DNA from 3 places in the Halomonas sp. IOP_14 genome. Region 2 is predicted to be linked to each of the others. Evidence: predicted binding sites of a transcription regulator. Region 2 holds the regulator's gene; each other region holds the start of a gene.
What was found. The regulator sigma-54, encoded in region 2, starts transcription at its own class of promoters, with help from an activator protein. The targets are predictions, from matches to a motif close to TGGCACNNNNNTTGCTNT.
Positions count from the first base shown of each region.

Region 1: K7H09_RS13795 (urease accessory protein UreD) is a predicted target of sigma-54. The motif match lies at 2,423-2,440, and genes of this name have one in related genera.
Region 3: K7H09_RS10445 (HAD-IIB family hydrolase) is a predicted target of sigma-54. The motif match lies at 3,447-3,464, and genes of this name have one in related genera.

Region 1 covers NZ_JAINWD010000018.1:28,418-33,712, forward strand. The annotation lists gene K7H09_RS13785 (metal ABC transporter solute-binding protein, Zn/Mn family) at 1-481, opposite strand, end outside; gene K7H09_RS13790 (diguanylate cyclase) at 893-2,254, shown strand; gene K7H09_RS13795 (urease accessory protein UreD) at 2,482-3,366, shown strand; gene K7H09_RS13800 (urease subunit gamma) at 3,404-3,706, shown strand; gene K7H09_RS13805 (urease subunit beta) at 3,860-4,180, shown strand; gene ureC (urease subunit alpha) at 4,177-5,295, shown strand, end outside.
Region 2 covers NZ_JAINWD010000004.1:86,782-92,076, reverse strand. The annotation lists gene rapZ (RNase adapter RapZ) at 1-751, opposite strand, end outside; gene K7H09_RS04980 (PTS sugar transporter subunit IIA) at 839-1,309, opposite strand; gene hpf (ribosome hibernation-promoting factor, HPF/YfiA family) at 1,314-1,622, opposite strand; gene K7H09_RS04970 (RNA polymerase factor sigma-54) at 1,720-3,135, opposite strand; gene lptB (LPS export ABC transporter ATP-binding protein) at 3,265-4,014, opposite strand; gene lptA (lipopolysaccharide transport periplasmic protein LptA) at 4,026-4,541, opposite strand; gene lptC (LPS export ABC transporter periplasmic protein LptC) at 4,553-5,122, opposite strand; gene K7H09_RS04950 (KdsC family phosphatase) at 5,123-5,295, opposite strand, start outside.
Region 3 covers NZ_JAINWD010000010.1:156,534-161,828, reverse strand. The annotation lists gene K7H09_RS10455 (methyl-accepting chemotaxis protein) at 1-853, shown strand, start outside; gene K7H09_RS10450 (hypothetical protein) at 1,135-2,355, opposite strand; gene K7H09_RS10445 (HAD-IIB family hydrolase) at 2,416-3,333, opposite strand; gene K7H09_RS10440 (OmpA family protein) at 3,985-4,995, opposite strand; gene K7H09_RS10435 (hypothetical protein) at 5,206-5,295, shown strand, end outside.

The sequences.
Region 1 (5,295 bases), on a different contig from region 2:
TATTGGTTTCAATCGACGTGGCGCACTCAGGGCGTGCTTCGCTCAATGCATCGCTTAGGGTGGGCAGTGTTTGGGCCCATAAAGAGACATCCATCCACAGGTGAGGGTCGACTCCGTAGACATCCTGAGCGGTGATCAACGACGCCGGATCAATGGAAGCGGGCGCCACGGCAAGCGTGGGTGTTCGTGCCGAGAAATTCTCCAGCACGCTCCCCAGCTGTCCTTCCAATGAGTAGCCTGAATAGAGAATGTGTTCGGCGCCCCGCAGCAAGGCCACATCGCTAGCGCTTGCCTGATACAGGTGGGGGTCTACGCCGGGGCCCATCATGGCTTCCACATTAACGCATTCGCCGCCTACTTCCTGCGCTACATCGGCAATCATCCCAATCGTTGCCACCACGTTTAAGGGCGTTTCATCGGCAGTTGCCAACGCACTAAAAGGCAGCGTTCCCAATAGAATCACGGCATATTTTGTTGCCATTATTTAGCTCCAGACTCGTCATGAGGTAGATGGGCTGAAATTGCTTTGTGTAAACTGATTGTCCCGAGGAAAGAAGTATAGCCTTGGCTAAGTTTGTGGCGCTATTCATGAAATGTCAAGCGGATAAAAGACGCTGAGGTGAGCTGAAAAGGGGAGCCTGAGTTATGGCGGGAGTAAGCGCAAAGTGCGCTACTCACGTACCTCTACGCCAGGTAAGGCATCAACAGGCCTTGGTTATGTTTTGGAGCGTCACTCGCTTACCGATTGGCCCTATAGTATGGCGAAGCACCGCTGCCGCGCCGCCATGCGAGCCGCTTGTGGGTTTATTCGCTAAAACCCTGCTCTGTGTTGGGTTGACGAAAATGCTTTGCGTGTAATATTGGCTGTTGATCAATAAGAAGCAGGTGGGGTATGCGCTATAAAGATAAACATCAGCTCGCCGCCGAGTGGCAAGCGCTTCTGGAGCGTACGCCCAAACCGTTGCGGCAAGCAGTCGAGACGTTGGTAGAGCACCACGGGCAAAGCTTTGCTGACCACTTTTACCGGGTGATGTTGGAAGACCCGCATGCTTCGCTGTTTCTCTCCAACGATCAAGTGGAGCAGCGTTTACACCCCTCAATGCAGCGCTGGCTGAAGGCCATGTTTGCCGTTGAGCACGCCGATTTTGAGTCCCTGGTTGAGCAGCAGGAAAAAGTGGGGCAGGTGCATGCCCGCATCGATATTCCGGTCAACCTGGTGCTAAGTGGAGCGCGGCAGCTTAAGCAGGTGTTTTATCAACAGATCAACGCCACGTTCAAAAGCCCGCTATCGCCGGGGGATGCCTCGGTGTACGTCTCCGATCATATTGATATGGCCATGGAAATCATGAGCCACGCCTACTCGGTGGCCAGTGACCGTAATGCGCGCACTGAAGAGGCGTACAAGCTGTTTTCACTCACCCAGAGCATTGGCGACGAGCGTGAACGCCAGCGTTCGGCGTTGTTGAATTGGGAGAATGCGCTGATGTTTGCCATAGCTGCCCAGCAGGATATCGCCACGCTGCCGCGGTTATCCAATTCCGATTTTGGTCTGTGGTACTTCCATAAAGCGTGCCATGCGTTCGAGGGCGTGCCGGAGATTGCCACTATTTCACTCCATATTCAGCAAGTGGATCGTGAGTGGCTGGAAGTGCTGATGCATGAAGATGCTAGCCAGCGACTTAAGGCGCTGGGCGAGATTCGTGATGCCGCCCGTACGGTGTTGATGCTGCTCGACAATGTATTAGAGCGCGCCTCCGGTTTGGATGCAGGGCGCGACAGCTTAACCCGGTTGCTCAACCGCAAGTTTTTGTCAGTGGTGCTTAGTCGCGAAATAGACATTGCCCGCCACTCGGAGCACTGCTTTGCGCTGTTGATGGTAGATATCGATCACTTCAAATCGATCAACGATACCCATGGGCACGACGCCGGCGACAACGTGCTGCAGCAGGTGGCGAGCATCCTTGATCGCTCCACCCGTGGGGGTGATTACGTGTTTCGCATGGGCGGCGAGGAGTTTTTGATTGTGCTGGTCAATACTGACCATGACGGCAGCCGGTTATTTGCTGAGCGTTTACGCCAATCGGTGGCTAAGGAGCCGATGCTCGCCGGTGCCGATACGCTGCTTAACGTGACGATTAGCGTGGGTGTAACGCTTCACGATGGTCACCCAGACTATCACCACTCCCTGCAGCGTGCTGATCAGGCCCTTTATGAAGCGAAGCGCGGTGGGCGTGACCGGGTCGTTGTGCAGTAATGGTGTGAAGAGTGAGTGCAGGCTGAGCACTAAGCAAGTAGTGAGTGCATTTATTTGGTGCATTTGAGGTCTGATGTGGTGCTGTTTTGGTGCGCCTAGATGCGTAGCACTGCCAGTCACCGCCGTTCATCCCTACCATTGACCGCGCAGCAGGGCTTTTCACCATTTTGGCGCATTAATTGCTTACCTATGTCAAAGGCTTAGTGAAAAGGAAGCGGTAGCAACCCATGATCCTGTGCGAACTCGCCAAACCACACATTGCCTCTGGCCACCGCTTCGATGCAGGCCGCCATTGGGCAGCTTCGTTAGCACTCACCTTCGCTCATCGGGGCAGTGCTACTCGCATGGTGCAGGCGCGTCATCAGGGACCACTGCGGGTGCAGCGCCCTTTCTATCCCGAAGGGCGTAGTGAGGCTTGTCATGTTTATGTGCTTCACCCGCCGGGCGGGTTAGTCAGCGGCGATGCGCTTACCATTAGTGCCCATGTAGAGAGCGGTGCCCATGCGCTGCTGACGACTCCGGCTGCCAATAAACTCTATAAAGCCGACAGCCAGGGCGTGGCATGGACGCAGCATACCCGGTTGAGCGTTGAAAATGGCGCGACTCTGGAGTGGCTGCCCCAGGAGACCATCGCCTTTGATGGTTCCAAGGGTGAACAGCGCACCCAAATTGACCTTCACGGCAGCGCCCGTTGCCTGGGCTGGGAAGTGATGGCACTGGGCCGCCCGGCCAGCGACTTACCCTATGTTTCCGGGCGTATTGAGCAGCACTTCCGCTTAACCCTGGATGGCAAACCGCTGTGGCTAGAGCGCCAACCGCTAGACCCACTACACCCACGCTTTGCCGGGCGCTGGGGGCAGGGCGGTGCCACGGTGCAGGCCACGCTCTGGGCAGTGGGGATTGCCGACGCGCCTGCTGCCATTGAAGCCTTGCGTGAAGCGCTGCCGGATAACCCGCGCTGGGCGGTCACCGTCCGCCACGGTGTTCTGCTGCTGCGCTATTTAGGCAACTCGCGTAACGAAGCCTGGGCGTTATGCGAACAGGCTTGGCAACTGCTGCGCCCCCGCTGGATCGAGCGTGAAGCACATACACCACGAATTTGGCTAACCTAATTAGCATCACTGCGATGCACTGCTGGAGACACATTCCATGGAATTAACCCCAAGAGACAAAGACAAGCTGCTGCTGTTCTCAGCCGCCCAATTGGCGGAGCGCCGCAAGGCGCGTGGTTTAAAACTCAATTACCCGGAAGCGGTGGCGCTGATCAGCTTCGAGATTATGGAAGGCGCCCGGGATGGCCGCAGCGTAGCGGACTTAATGAGCTATGGTCGCGAAATCCTTAGCCGTGAGGATGTGATGGACGGTGTCGCCGAGATGGTCGACGAAGTGCAGGTGGAAGCCACTTTCCCCGACGGCACCAAGCTGGTCACTGTCCATACGCCAATTGTGTGAGGGGTTAATTGTGAGGAGTGAGGGGTGGATTGTGAGGGGTGAGGAGTGAATAGTTAGGGGTGAGTAGTAGTGGGTTACGCACCCCTCATACCTCTCTCTTTACACCTCACACCTCTCGCCTAACACCTCACAAAAAAACAAAGGAGCAACCAAATGATTCCCGGTGAGTACAAGTTAAAAGAAGGTGATATCGAGCTGTGCGCGGGGCGTGAGCGGATTAGCGTCGAGGTGGCCAATACCGGCGACCGCCCGATCCAGATCGGCTCCCACTACCACTTCGCCGAAGCTAACCCGGCGCTGGTGTTTGATCGCGATAAAACCCGAGGCTTTCGTCTGGACGTGGCCGCAGGCACGGCGATTCGCTTTGAGCCTGGCCAGACCCGCGAAGTCACGTTGATTCCCTATGTCGGCAAGCGAGAAATTTACGGTTTTCGCGGCGATGTCATGGGCGCGCTCGACGGAGGTAAACAATGAAACCGGTTAACAAGATCAGTCGGCAAGCCTACGCCGATATGTATGGCCCCACGGTGGGCGACCGCGTGCGCCTGGGCGATACCGAGCTTTGGATCGAAGTCGAACAGGATGCCACCCACTACGGCGATGAAGTGAAGTTCGGCGGCGGCAAAGTCATCCGCGACGGCATGGGTCAAAGCCAGCGCGCCGACGACACGGTAATGGATACCGTGATTACCAACGCGCTGATTCTGGATTGGTGGGGTATCGTCAAAGCCGACGTGGGTATTCAAAATGGCCGCATCGCCGCGATTGGAAAAGCGGGCAACCCTGACGTACAACCTGATGTTGAAATCGTCATTGGCCCCGGCACCGAAATCATCTCCGGCGAAGGTAAGATCCTGACCGCGGGCGGTATAGATTCCCATATCCACTTTATCTGCCCTCAGCAGGTCGAAGAAGCGCTGATGAGCGGCGTGACCACCATGCTGGGCGGTGGCACCGGTCCGGCGACTGGTACCAACGCAACCACCTGTACCCCCGGCGCTTGGCACATCGGTAAGATGCTGCAAGCGGTGGACGATATGCCCATGAATATCGGCTTTCTGGGCAAAGGCAACGCCAGCCTGCCTGAGTCCCTAGAGCTCCAGCTCCAAGCAGGCGCCATGGGCCTCAAATTGCACGAAGATTGGGGCACCACGCCTGCCTCGATCAATAACTGCCTTAACGTCGCTGATGCCTATGATGTGCAGGTGGCGATCCACACCGACACCCTAAACGAATCGGGCTTTGTGGAAGACACCCTGGCCGCGTTCAAAGAGCGCTGTATCCATACTTACCACACCGAAGGTGCTGGTGGTGGACACGCCCCAGATATCCTCACTGCCTGCTCGAAAGCCTATGTACTGCCGTCATCCACTAACCCAACGCGGCCCTACACCGTCAACACCATCGACGAACACCTCGATATGCTGATGGTGTGCCACCACCTGGATCCCAATATCCCTGAAGACGTGGCCTTCGCCGACTCACGCATTCGCCGGGAAACCATCGCCGCTGAGGATATCCTCCACGATTTGGGCGTGATCTCGATGATTGCCTCGGATTCCCAAGCCATGGGGCGGGTCGGTGAGGTG
Region 2 (5,295 bases):
AGCCAATCGCGATAGTCATGTAGCTACGTTGGCTATTCTGGTAAGCGGGTAGCCAACGCTCTAGCCAGGCCAAGATGTCGTCGCTCATGGCATCAACAATCGGATAGCTGTTCAAAAAAGCCACGATTTCCGCGTCGCGGCCAGTGAACTGGCGCAGCGTTGGATCCCAGTACGGATTTGGCAGGCAGCGCACATCGAAGACCAGGTCGGCGTCTAACGGTACGCCGCGTTTATACCCAAACGATTCCAGCGTTAGCGTCAGCTTGTCGCGCCGCTGATGGGCTACTTGGTCGGTAATGCGACGGCGTAAATCGTGCACCGATAATCGTGATGTATCGATCAATAGATCGGCCAGATCGCGAATATCCTCTAGCGTCGTCTCTTCTTTATTGATCGCCTCTTCCAGCGTCATTTCGCTATCGCGGGTCAGCGGATGACGGCGACGCGTTGCTGAGTAACGCTCAAGCAGTATGCGCGCATCGGTGGTCAGGTAAATAACTTGAAAGTCGATTTTACGCTGGCGCAACTCGTCTAATAAAGAGGGCAGGCGCTCCAGAGCTCCCGGCAAATTGCGGGCATCAATACTCACCGCTAAATGTGCTCGGTCGCCCTGGTCACGCAGTTCATCCACCAACGACCCCAGCAACATAGCTGGGAGGTTATCAATCGCGTAGTAGCCAAGATCTTCCAGCGCTTGCAAGGCGATAGATTTACCTGACCCGGAGCGGCCGCTAATGATCACCAGTTGCATAGAGTCTCTCTTTGCTTTGATCAAGCTGCGTTGAGGGTGGTGAGCGGATAACCTGCTGTGATCTGCCCTGAACAGGGTTTCAGACCCTTAGGCCGCTGATTGCTCGCGAATTTTGGCGGTAATCAGCTCAAGCAGTTCGCGCTGGCTGGCTGCTTTACGCAGTTGCTGGCGCGTGTCCGCATCATTCATGATGGTCGCTACCTGACCCAGTAGTGAGAGATGCGTGTCATCTGCCTCTTCGGGTACCAACAGGACAAACACCAGATCTACCGGGTCGCCGTCGATAGCGTCAAAATCGATCGCTTCAGCCAGTTTCAAAAATCCAGCGATAGGGGCGTTGCAGTGGGGGCTACGCGCATGAGGAATAGCCACGCCGTTACCAATACCCGTACTACCTAAGCGCTCGCGGCCGATTAAACGGCTAAACACTTCTTGGCTGTCCAGGCTGGGGATATTTTGGGCGATAAAGGTGCTGTAAAACTCCAGCACCCTTTTTTTGCTGCCCCCGGGGACGTCGAACAGAACGCGTTCCGGGGGGAGTATGGTTTCCAACGTCATTGAATTAACGCACACCGGCGCCTTGGGCGCGAGCTTGTGCTTTTTCCTTGTGTTTAACGAGTTGACGGTCGATTTTGTCCGCTAGTGCGTCGATAGCGGCGTACATATCACTGTCTAGGGCTTCCGCATGTAAGTCAGCACCTGCGGCGTGCAGCGTACAGGCGGCCTGCTGGCGCTCTTTCTCCACTGATAAGGTGACTTGCACCGTAGTTATATTGTCGTAATGGCGCTCTACACGCTCAAGCTTCTCGTTGACATAGTCACGCAAGGCGTCAGTCAGTTCTACGTGATGACCAGTGATATTTACTTGCATTGACGTGCTCCTTATCCATCGGACTGTACTTCGATTGTAACCCTTTTTGCCGCGTTGCAAAGCCCTTGTCGAGAGTTTCCCTGAAACGTTAACGAAGTTAGCGCAAACGACGCCGTTCACTGGAAGAGGGAATGCCCATGGCTTCACGGTATTTCGCCACCGTACGACGCGCCACTTGAATCCCTCCTTCGCCTAATAGCGTCACTAAGCGGCTGTCTGAAAGCGGCTTGCCGGGCGGCTCCTCTTGAATCAGTTTCTTGAGTCGTGCACGGATGGCGGTGCTGGAGTGGCTGTCACCATCTTGACCGCTCACCTGGCTTGAGAAAAAGTATTTGAGTTCAAACACACCACGGGGTGTATGGATATATTTTTGCGTCGTTACCCGTGAAATAGTCGACTCGTGCATCTCCACGGCTTCGGCAATGTCGGCCAGTATCAGTGGTTTCATGGCTTCTTCGCCGTGCTCTAAAAAGCCAATCTGGCGGGTAATGATCTCGCGACCAACACGCAGCAGCGTATCGTTTCGGCTAGAGAGGCTCTTGATCAACCAGCGCGCTTCCTGCAAGTGCTCTTTGAGAAACTGGTTGTCATCGCTTTTATCCGCACGCTTAATCAAGCTGGCGTAGTCGGGCTGAATGCGCAGCCGTGGCAGGGCCTCGGGGTTGAGCTCTAAATGCCAGCCTTCATTATCGTGGCGGACGACTAGATCGGGGGTGACATAGCTGTCATCGGTGTCGCCGTAGGCGCTGCCTGGGCGTGGGTCTAGGCTGCGAATAAGCAGGATGACATCGGCCAGCTGTTCGTCGTCGAGCCCTAGACGGCGTTTCAGCAGACGCATATCGTCTTTGCCAAGCGCTTCGAGAAACTGCCGCACCAAGCGGCGGGCGGGAACCAGCAGTGGCGTATCATCGGGGAGAGCGGCGAGCTGCAGCATCAAGCATTCACGCAAGTCACGGGCAAATATGCCGGTCGGCTCAAACTGCTGGAGCTTGAGTAGAATGGTTTCCACTTCGCGCTGGCTTAGCCCGTCAATGCCCTGGGCACGAAGCCCTTCACGGATGTCGTTGAGCGGCTGGGTCAGGTAGCCGTTGGCGTCTAGCGCGTCGATTAAACTTTCCGCGACAAGCTGCTCGCGAGCGCTAAAATCGGTCATGGCGAGTTGCCACAGCAGGTGGCCATGAAGGCTCTGCCCGGCTGCCTGGCGCTCAAAGTCGGGGCCTTCGCTGCTGCTGCCCCCCTGGCTTCCCATATCTTGATAGGTATCTGACCAGTCGCTATCTACCGAGAGCTCAGTAGGGATGCTCTCTGACCACTCTTCTTCCTTAGGCTCGCTGACAGCCTGTTCACTAAATTCATCTTCCTGCTCCAGCATGGGATTGGCATCGAGGGCCTGCTGAATTTCTTGACGAAGATCCAGCGTAGAGAGTTGCAGCAGCGCAATGGCCTGCTGCAACTGGGGCGTCATGGTCAGCTGTGTGCCGATACGCAGTTGGAGAGAAGCTTTCATGACCATCTGAGAACCACTCGTTAATCAGAATGCTCCACCCTAGTGCGAGTGAGTGCTTGGCGCAAGTGCAATAAGCATGCCATTGGTCGTAAAGTTGTTTTAAAGCGCTATTTAGGGGCGATTAAGGCAAAAACATTACAGGCGAAAATCGGCGCCCAAATACACATCCCTTACTTTTTGGTTGGTGAGAATCGAGGCGGGCGAGCCACTGGCGATGATTTGCCCATCGCCGACGATATAGGCGATATCGCAAATGTCTAGTGTTTCACGCACGTTGTGATCGGTGATCAGCACGCCGATATGGCGCTGTTTCAGTGCACGAATGATGGTTTTAATCTCACCTACCGAGATGGGGTCAACGCCCGCAAAAGGCTCATCGAGCAGAATAAAAGCGGGCTCTGTGGCTAGCGAGCGGGCTATTTCTACACGCCTGCGCTCGCCGCCCGAAAGGCTCATGCCCAGGTTGTCGCGAATATGGGTGATATGGAAGTCTTCGAGTAGCGCTTCCAGGCGCTGTTCGCGGTCGCTGCGGTTAAGCTCTTTGCGGGTCTCGAGTATCGCCATAATATTCTCGGCAACCGAGAGTTTGCGGAAAATAGACGCCTCTTGAGGTAGATAGCCAATCCCCGCGGCTGCGCGCTCGTGCATGGGGGCGCGCGTTAAATCCACATCGTCGATACCCACCTTGCCAGCGTCGGATTTGACCAGCCCAACAATCATATAAAATGAGGTGGTTTTGCCCGCGCCGTTGGGGCCCAAAAGGCCAACGACACTGCCTTGGGATATCTCCAGATTGATGTCTTTGACCACTCGGCGGCGTTTGTAGCTTTTAGCCAGGTGGTGGGCATAAAGGGTTTTGATCGGCGCAGTGTCAGCAGTGGCCACAGCTAGGCTCCCTATTGTTCAGGCTGAAGGGTCATGCGTATGCGCTGGGGCTCGCTGCCATCAACGTCAGAGCGCGCTTGAATCACTTCTCGGTCAATAAAATACTCAAGGCGACCGCCACTAAAGGTGTCCTCTTGCTGGGTCAGTTCGGCTTGGTCGATCAGCTCTACGCGACGCTCGGCGACGTGATAAATAATTCGCCGCGCCCAGCCTTCCGTGGGGCCTTCTTGCCCTTCGCCTTGATGGCGCAAGTAGGCGCGTTCACCGGTAGCGGTGGCTGTCGAGAGTTCGCCCGCGTCGTTGCGTTCGATCTCTACCCGCTCGCCGCGCAGCTGCATTTCGCCTTGGCGAATGTCCACATCCCCAGTATAAACAGCTGTGCCTGCCCGCTGATCAAGATCTAAACGGTCGGCTTCCACTTCCACTGGGGCCTGGGAAGATGAGTTGGTTTGGGCTAACACTGATAAAGGTATCGCTAAACCGAACAGTGCAGTGTAGAGCAGGGCTGGGGAAATCATGGCTTTCATGGCGGTTCCTATTAGCGTTGTGTGGCCGGGGGGTGCGTGCCGCGCACATTATCCGTTAAGCGAACCTGGCTGGTGTTAAGCCAAACGTCCATACGTGAAGCGCTCATTTGCTGCGGCGGTTGCTGCATCAATACCGGTGTGTCACTCCAGGCATGCTGCTCGAGGCCATCATAGTGCAGTAGCTCGGTATCTAGCTGCCAGCCTTCATCTGGTGCAAACAGTCGAGCCGAACCTGACAGCAGCAGGGCTTGGGTAGCGGTGTTGAGCGTGCCTACAGCGGCGCTGGCCAGCCACTGACGGTTTTCGCTGTCATACAGTACTGCCTCGGGCTCTTCCGTCCAGGTTTCGCTGCGCTGCGGGGTATGGATAAGGCGCGGTGTTTTTAGCGACTGCATGACACTGCCGTTATCCCCGAATAGGGTAATCTCGGCATTTTCCAGCACGTGGCCAGGTTCCTGAGCCTGTGCTTCGGGATCGATGCTGGTGTCTTGAGGCCCGCGGGGGTCAAGCCATACCAGCAGAATCCCCAGCGCGATGACTAGCCCGGCTAACCAGAGGCGTACTTTAAAGCGTTTAAACATTTACGTGCGGCCGTGCAGATAGGTGTCGAGCACCGCGCCCCAGTGTCCTTGAGATTCAAGCAGCGTATCGCAGATCTCACGCACGGCACCGTGGCCACCCAGGCGTTCGGTAGTCCAGTCGGCGTGGGTATGCATATAGTCCGGCGCGTTTGGCACGGTAATGCCGACGCCGC
Region 3 (5,295 bases), on a different contig from region 2:
AACCCTGGCCAATACCATTGGCGATATTCACCACGGCGCAAACCAGGTTAACAGTGGCGTAGAGCAGATTGTGGGTGTTAATGAAGAGCTTTCCACACGCACCGAAGAGCAGGCAGCGTCGTTGGCCGAAACGGCCTCCAGCATGGAGCAGCTTACCGCCACGGTTAAACAAAATGCCGAACATGCGGATCACGCGCGAACACTTGCCACACGCACCGCTGACAGCGCTCAACGCGGCAGTGACTCAATGTCCACGGTGATCTCCACCATGGCGACGATTAACGAAAGCGCCACCCAAATGAGCAGCATCGTTAACACCATTGACGGCATCGCCTTCCAAACCAATATTTTGGCTCTTAACGCCTCGGTGGAAGCCGCCCGAGCCGGCGAGCAGGGGCGCGGTTTTGCCGTTGTCGCCAATGAAGTTCGCCAACTAGCCAGCCGTTCGGCTGCTGCCGCCCAAGAGATCAAAACGCTGATCGAAGCGTCGGATAGCAAAGTGGTGGAAGGCAGCCGTCAAGTGCATGACACCGGCGATGAGATCAATGGCATGGTCGATGACATTAAACAGCTCAGTACACTGGTTCAGGAAATCTCTGCAGCCACCATTGAGCAGAGCAGCGGCATTGAGCAGGTCAATCAGGCGGTAACGCAGATGGATCAAATGACCCAGCAAAATGCCGGCCTGGTGCAAGAGAGTAACCACGCCACCCAAACGCTCGCACAGCTCAGTGCTCAGCTGCGTCAACTGGTTGCCCACTTCCGCATTAACCAGAGCACGGGACATGCACAAGCAAATTTACCCGCCTCGTCATCGGCTCCGCGTGCAGCCCTCCAGCACAGCGATTTTTGATGTCTTGTCATTGCGAGCGCAGTGAAGCAATCTCGGGGTTACCTGCCATCGCAGATCGAGATTGCCGCGTCGCTGCGCTCCTCGCAATGACATATGAGTAGGCTCCTTGCAATGACAAATGGGTGTCATCGCGAGCGAAGCGTGGCGATCGCGGTGTTGTCATTGGGAACGCAGTGAAGCAATCTCGAGGTTACCTGCCATCGCAGATCGAGATTGCCGCGTCGCTGCGCTCCTCGCAATGACATATGAGTAGGCTCCTTGCAATGACATATGAATAGGCGCTAAACCTTACCTTGGTTATCCAGCTCTACCGCTTCGTGCATACGCGTGAGCAGATCTGGCACCGCGGCCTGAACACGGTTCCAGCTGGGGATAAAGGGTCGCTCACGTGGGTTATCCATAAAAAGATTGCCCGCTTCGAGCAGGTTACTGGCAAACAGCTCCACGGCCTGCTCTTCGCTGTGGCGATCAAGGCTTAGGCCGTTCATCGTCGCATCGTGGTCGTAGGCTTCGATCAAATCCAGCGCAAAGCGGTAGTAGGTAGCTTTAAGCGTGCGGAAGTCTTCGCTGCTAAAGGTAACCCCCTGGGTGGCTAGTTTGCGATAGAGCGCTTTTGAAATATCCAGGCTCATGCGGTTTAAGCCGCTATCAGGATCATCTTCGCTAACCGGCTGATGCTTGTGGTCGTAGGCATCGGCAATATCTACCTGGCAGAGCTGGCGCAGGGAGTAGTTGCGTTGTAACTCCGACAAAACGCCAATTTCCAGCCCCCAATCCGCAGGCATACGAATCCCCTCAAGCACTTCGCTGCGCATCGCAAACTCACCTGACAGTGGGTAGCGAAAGCTATCCAGGTAATCAAGGTAGGGCATCGGCCCACAGACAGTTTTAAGCGCCCGCAGCAGCGGTGTGACTAACAGCCGTGAGACGCGCCCATTCAGTTTGCCCTCGGCAATACGGGGGTAATAACCTTTGCAGAAGCTGTAATTGAAATTGGGGTGCGCCACCGGATACATCAAGCGCGCAAGCAGCCCACGCTCATAGGTCAAAATATCGCAGTCGTGAAGCCCTACCACCGTCGAGCGCCCTGACGACAGCATATAGCCTGCGCAATACCATACATTGCGCCCTTTCCCAGGCTCTAAAGCGCCTAAACCGTGCTCTTCCAGCTCCGCATCCAGGGCGCGCAGCCGTGGGCCATCGTTCCATAAGATGCGCGTGTGTTGCGGCAGGCGTGAGAAAAACTCCCGAGCATATAAAAATTGCTCGCGATCGGCTCTATCCAGGCCAATGACAATCTCGTTGAGATAAGGGACTTTAACCAGCTCATCGACGATCGCCGACAGCGCTGGCCCTTCCAGCTCCGAAAACAGCGACGGTAGAATCAGCCCCATTGGACGTCGTCGAGCAAACTGGCACAGCTCTTGTTCAAGCGCCTCCACCGAGCGCCGGGTAAGGTTGTGAAAGTCGGTAATAATTCCGTTTTGATGAAAGTCACTCATTCACTTACCTCCCTGGATTCATAGAACTGGGGTCAAAGTACTGGACTCAAATAACTGTACTCAAAGGAGAGCGGCATCGCCCTTTTCCGCCGTCGCTAAACGGCGGTCATCTCGCCCCCACCAGTAGGCCACTCCCTCAGCCCAGCCAGTTGGCCCTGTGGCATCCGTGCGATAGAGCGAAGCGTTGCGGGGTTCTACGGCTAAGTCGTGACAACCTCGTATCACGACCGCTTGATCCACTGCTTCGAGCATGGTGATATCGTTTGGCCCATCTCCCAAACCCAATGAAAGAGGCATTCGCCCTCTTAATGCCGTGAAGCGTTTAACCAGCCACTCGACGGCATTGCCCTTATCGGCGGAGCGCCCCATTACATGCCAAAAGCGCCCACCTTGAGTAAGCTGTAAGCCATCCCCCTCTAAAGCGGCGCGAAACGTCTCAAGGGCCGCGGCCGAGTCTTCCCACAACAACGGTTCGCTACCTTCCCGCTGCCGAGCATCCCGGGCGCGAACTGCGTCGAGCCCGGTAAGCTCCATCACCTCAGCTACGCTCATCTCTCCCATGCGGGTAAAGCGAATATCCAAGCGTTCACGCCACACCTTTAATCGGGCACGTATAAAGCCAATATCCACACCAGGATGTTTGATAACGACACCATCACGGCCACTGCCTGGACGGTCTAAGCGTGCATGACACCAGCCAGGGGGGAGACCAATAACCGCACCATTTTCAGCAATAAATGGGGTTGCCGTGAGGCCCAGCGCTTCGCGCAGCGGTATCAGTTCGGCACGGGTTTTACTGGTCACCGGAACCACCGGCACCCCCATTTGCTTTAAGCGGGCAAGCCAGGGAGCAGCAGGGCTGAAGTCATAACTGTGATGGTCGAGCAGTGAGCCATCTAAATCGGTCAAGACAAGCCGCGGCTGCAGAGCCGGATCAACCGAAGGGGTTGACGCTGAAAGACGAGCGGGTTCAGGCATAGCACTACCTCTCTTCGGCCTTAACGCTTCGTTAAGACGTCATGTCTAGAACGCCTAAATAGCTATGGCCAGCTATTAACTACTATGACCAGCTATTAATTGCTACGTAAAGCATAGCAATTAATAAGCCAAAACAGAGAAGTGTCTATTCAACAGAGGGTTACGTGGAATTTGACGGGATAAATAAATCAGAGTACTTGCAAGCACCAAAAAGAGGCAGTTAAAACGCACCACAAAAGTGCATGAAGCAGATCGGTGCGCTTTGTACAGCCCCTTTCAGAATAAGCATTAGCGATAACTAAGATGATAAAAAGTAAAAAAAGCTTTACCGCACTTGGCAACGCTTAATAAATAGCTATACTGATATTGTACTCACTGGCAACCCTGTACACCCCCTCACCTGATGCCAGTGGACTGCAGTGAGCCAAGCCCTTTAATGCCCGCCTCCCCCGGCGGGCTTTTTTCTATGTCATTGCCCCTCTTATGTCATCGCGAGCGAAGCGTGGCGATCATGTTGCCGTCATTGCAAACATAGAGAAGCAATCTCGGGGTTAGCTATCACTGACAAATCAGATTGCCGCGTCGCTGCGCTTCTCGCAATGACATTTTCCTTATAGCTGAGCAGCTATTTACTCCTCTATTAACTGCCCCTTACTCCACATGAATCACCACCTCAACCCGCCGATTACGTGCACGCCCTTCCGCGGTGGCGTTGCTCTCTAGCGGTTTTGTTGCTGCCAAGCCGACTGCGCGAAGGCGTTCAGCATCCACGCCCGCCGCTTCCAGCGCTTCCACAATGGCAATGGCACGAGCACTCGACAGCGCCCAGTTAGATGAGAACTCCTCGGTGCTAATGGTCTGGCTGTCCGAATGGCCCTCCACCCACACTTCGCCATCGTAGCGCTGAATAGTCTCGAGCAAACTGCTCACTAGTGACGACCCATCGTTGGTTAGCTCAGCCGTGGCAGAGGGAAACAGCAGTTGATCCTGTACACGCAGGCTAATCCCCTCAGCCACCCGCGATACTTCAACACCCTCCAGGTCGGGCAAATAGGTAGACTCTTCAACGCGTTCCGAAAGCGCCTGATTTAGCGCAGTCGCCCCCGCTACTGACTCATCGCTCACCGCTTGTACATTTGCCGGGGGGTGGTCGGTTAACACCACCATGTAGTCAGCTAAGGGCGATGTAAAATCATCGCTGCCCGCGGGCATCAGTAGTTTTGGTAAAGAAATAACCGGCTCAGCAGGCGGCAATGGTGCTGCCAAAAGCGGTGGAACACCGAAGCTGACTCGTCGAGGAAGATCGGCCAGCTTGGGCAGCCCTGCCACGCCAAGTGCCGCACTAATCGCCATGGGGTTCAATCCTGCACTGCTCCACCGGGCGACACTCTCACGCTCATGGCTTACCTGGGCCAATGCTTCAGGCAGGGGGACTCCCAAAGTAGGCGAGGATGTGCTCGCGTCCTCGCTCACACTATCCTTCTGGTTCAATTGAGGAATAACCGGCCCTGCAGCGGCGATAATGACCACGAACAGAGCCACCAACAAGGTCATGATATCGAGATAACTGATCATCCAACCGCTACCGCTATCACTTTCATGATAGGCCGACATCAGCGAATCATGGCGCGGACCGCCGCGGTGATCTTCAAGCATTGGCATTATCGCTCATTCAAGTTTTTAACCTCGTGGCCGATCTTGCTAGGTATGATGAATTAGATACGTCGAATTAGGCATGGCAAACTAAGCAAAGCACATAGTCTATCAAAAGCCGTTTTGTAGCGAAAAAGGAACCAGCAGGTGCGCACCCGTCCCCGATTATTTCCATTACCCTATTTCATACGTCCTGTTAGTTTGGGGCTGGCAAGCTTAATGCTTAGCGGCTGCTTTTATGCCAACACATCTCAAGCGCCGATCGCCACTACCTACCCCTATACCGAACAGCAACGTATGCAGGCAGCT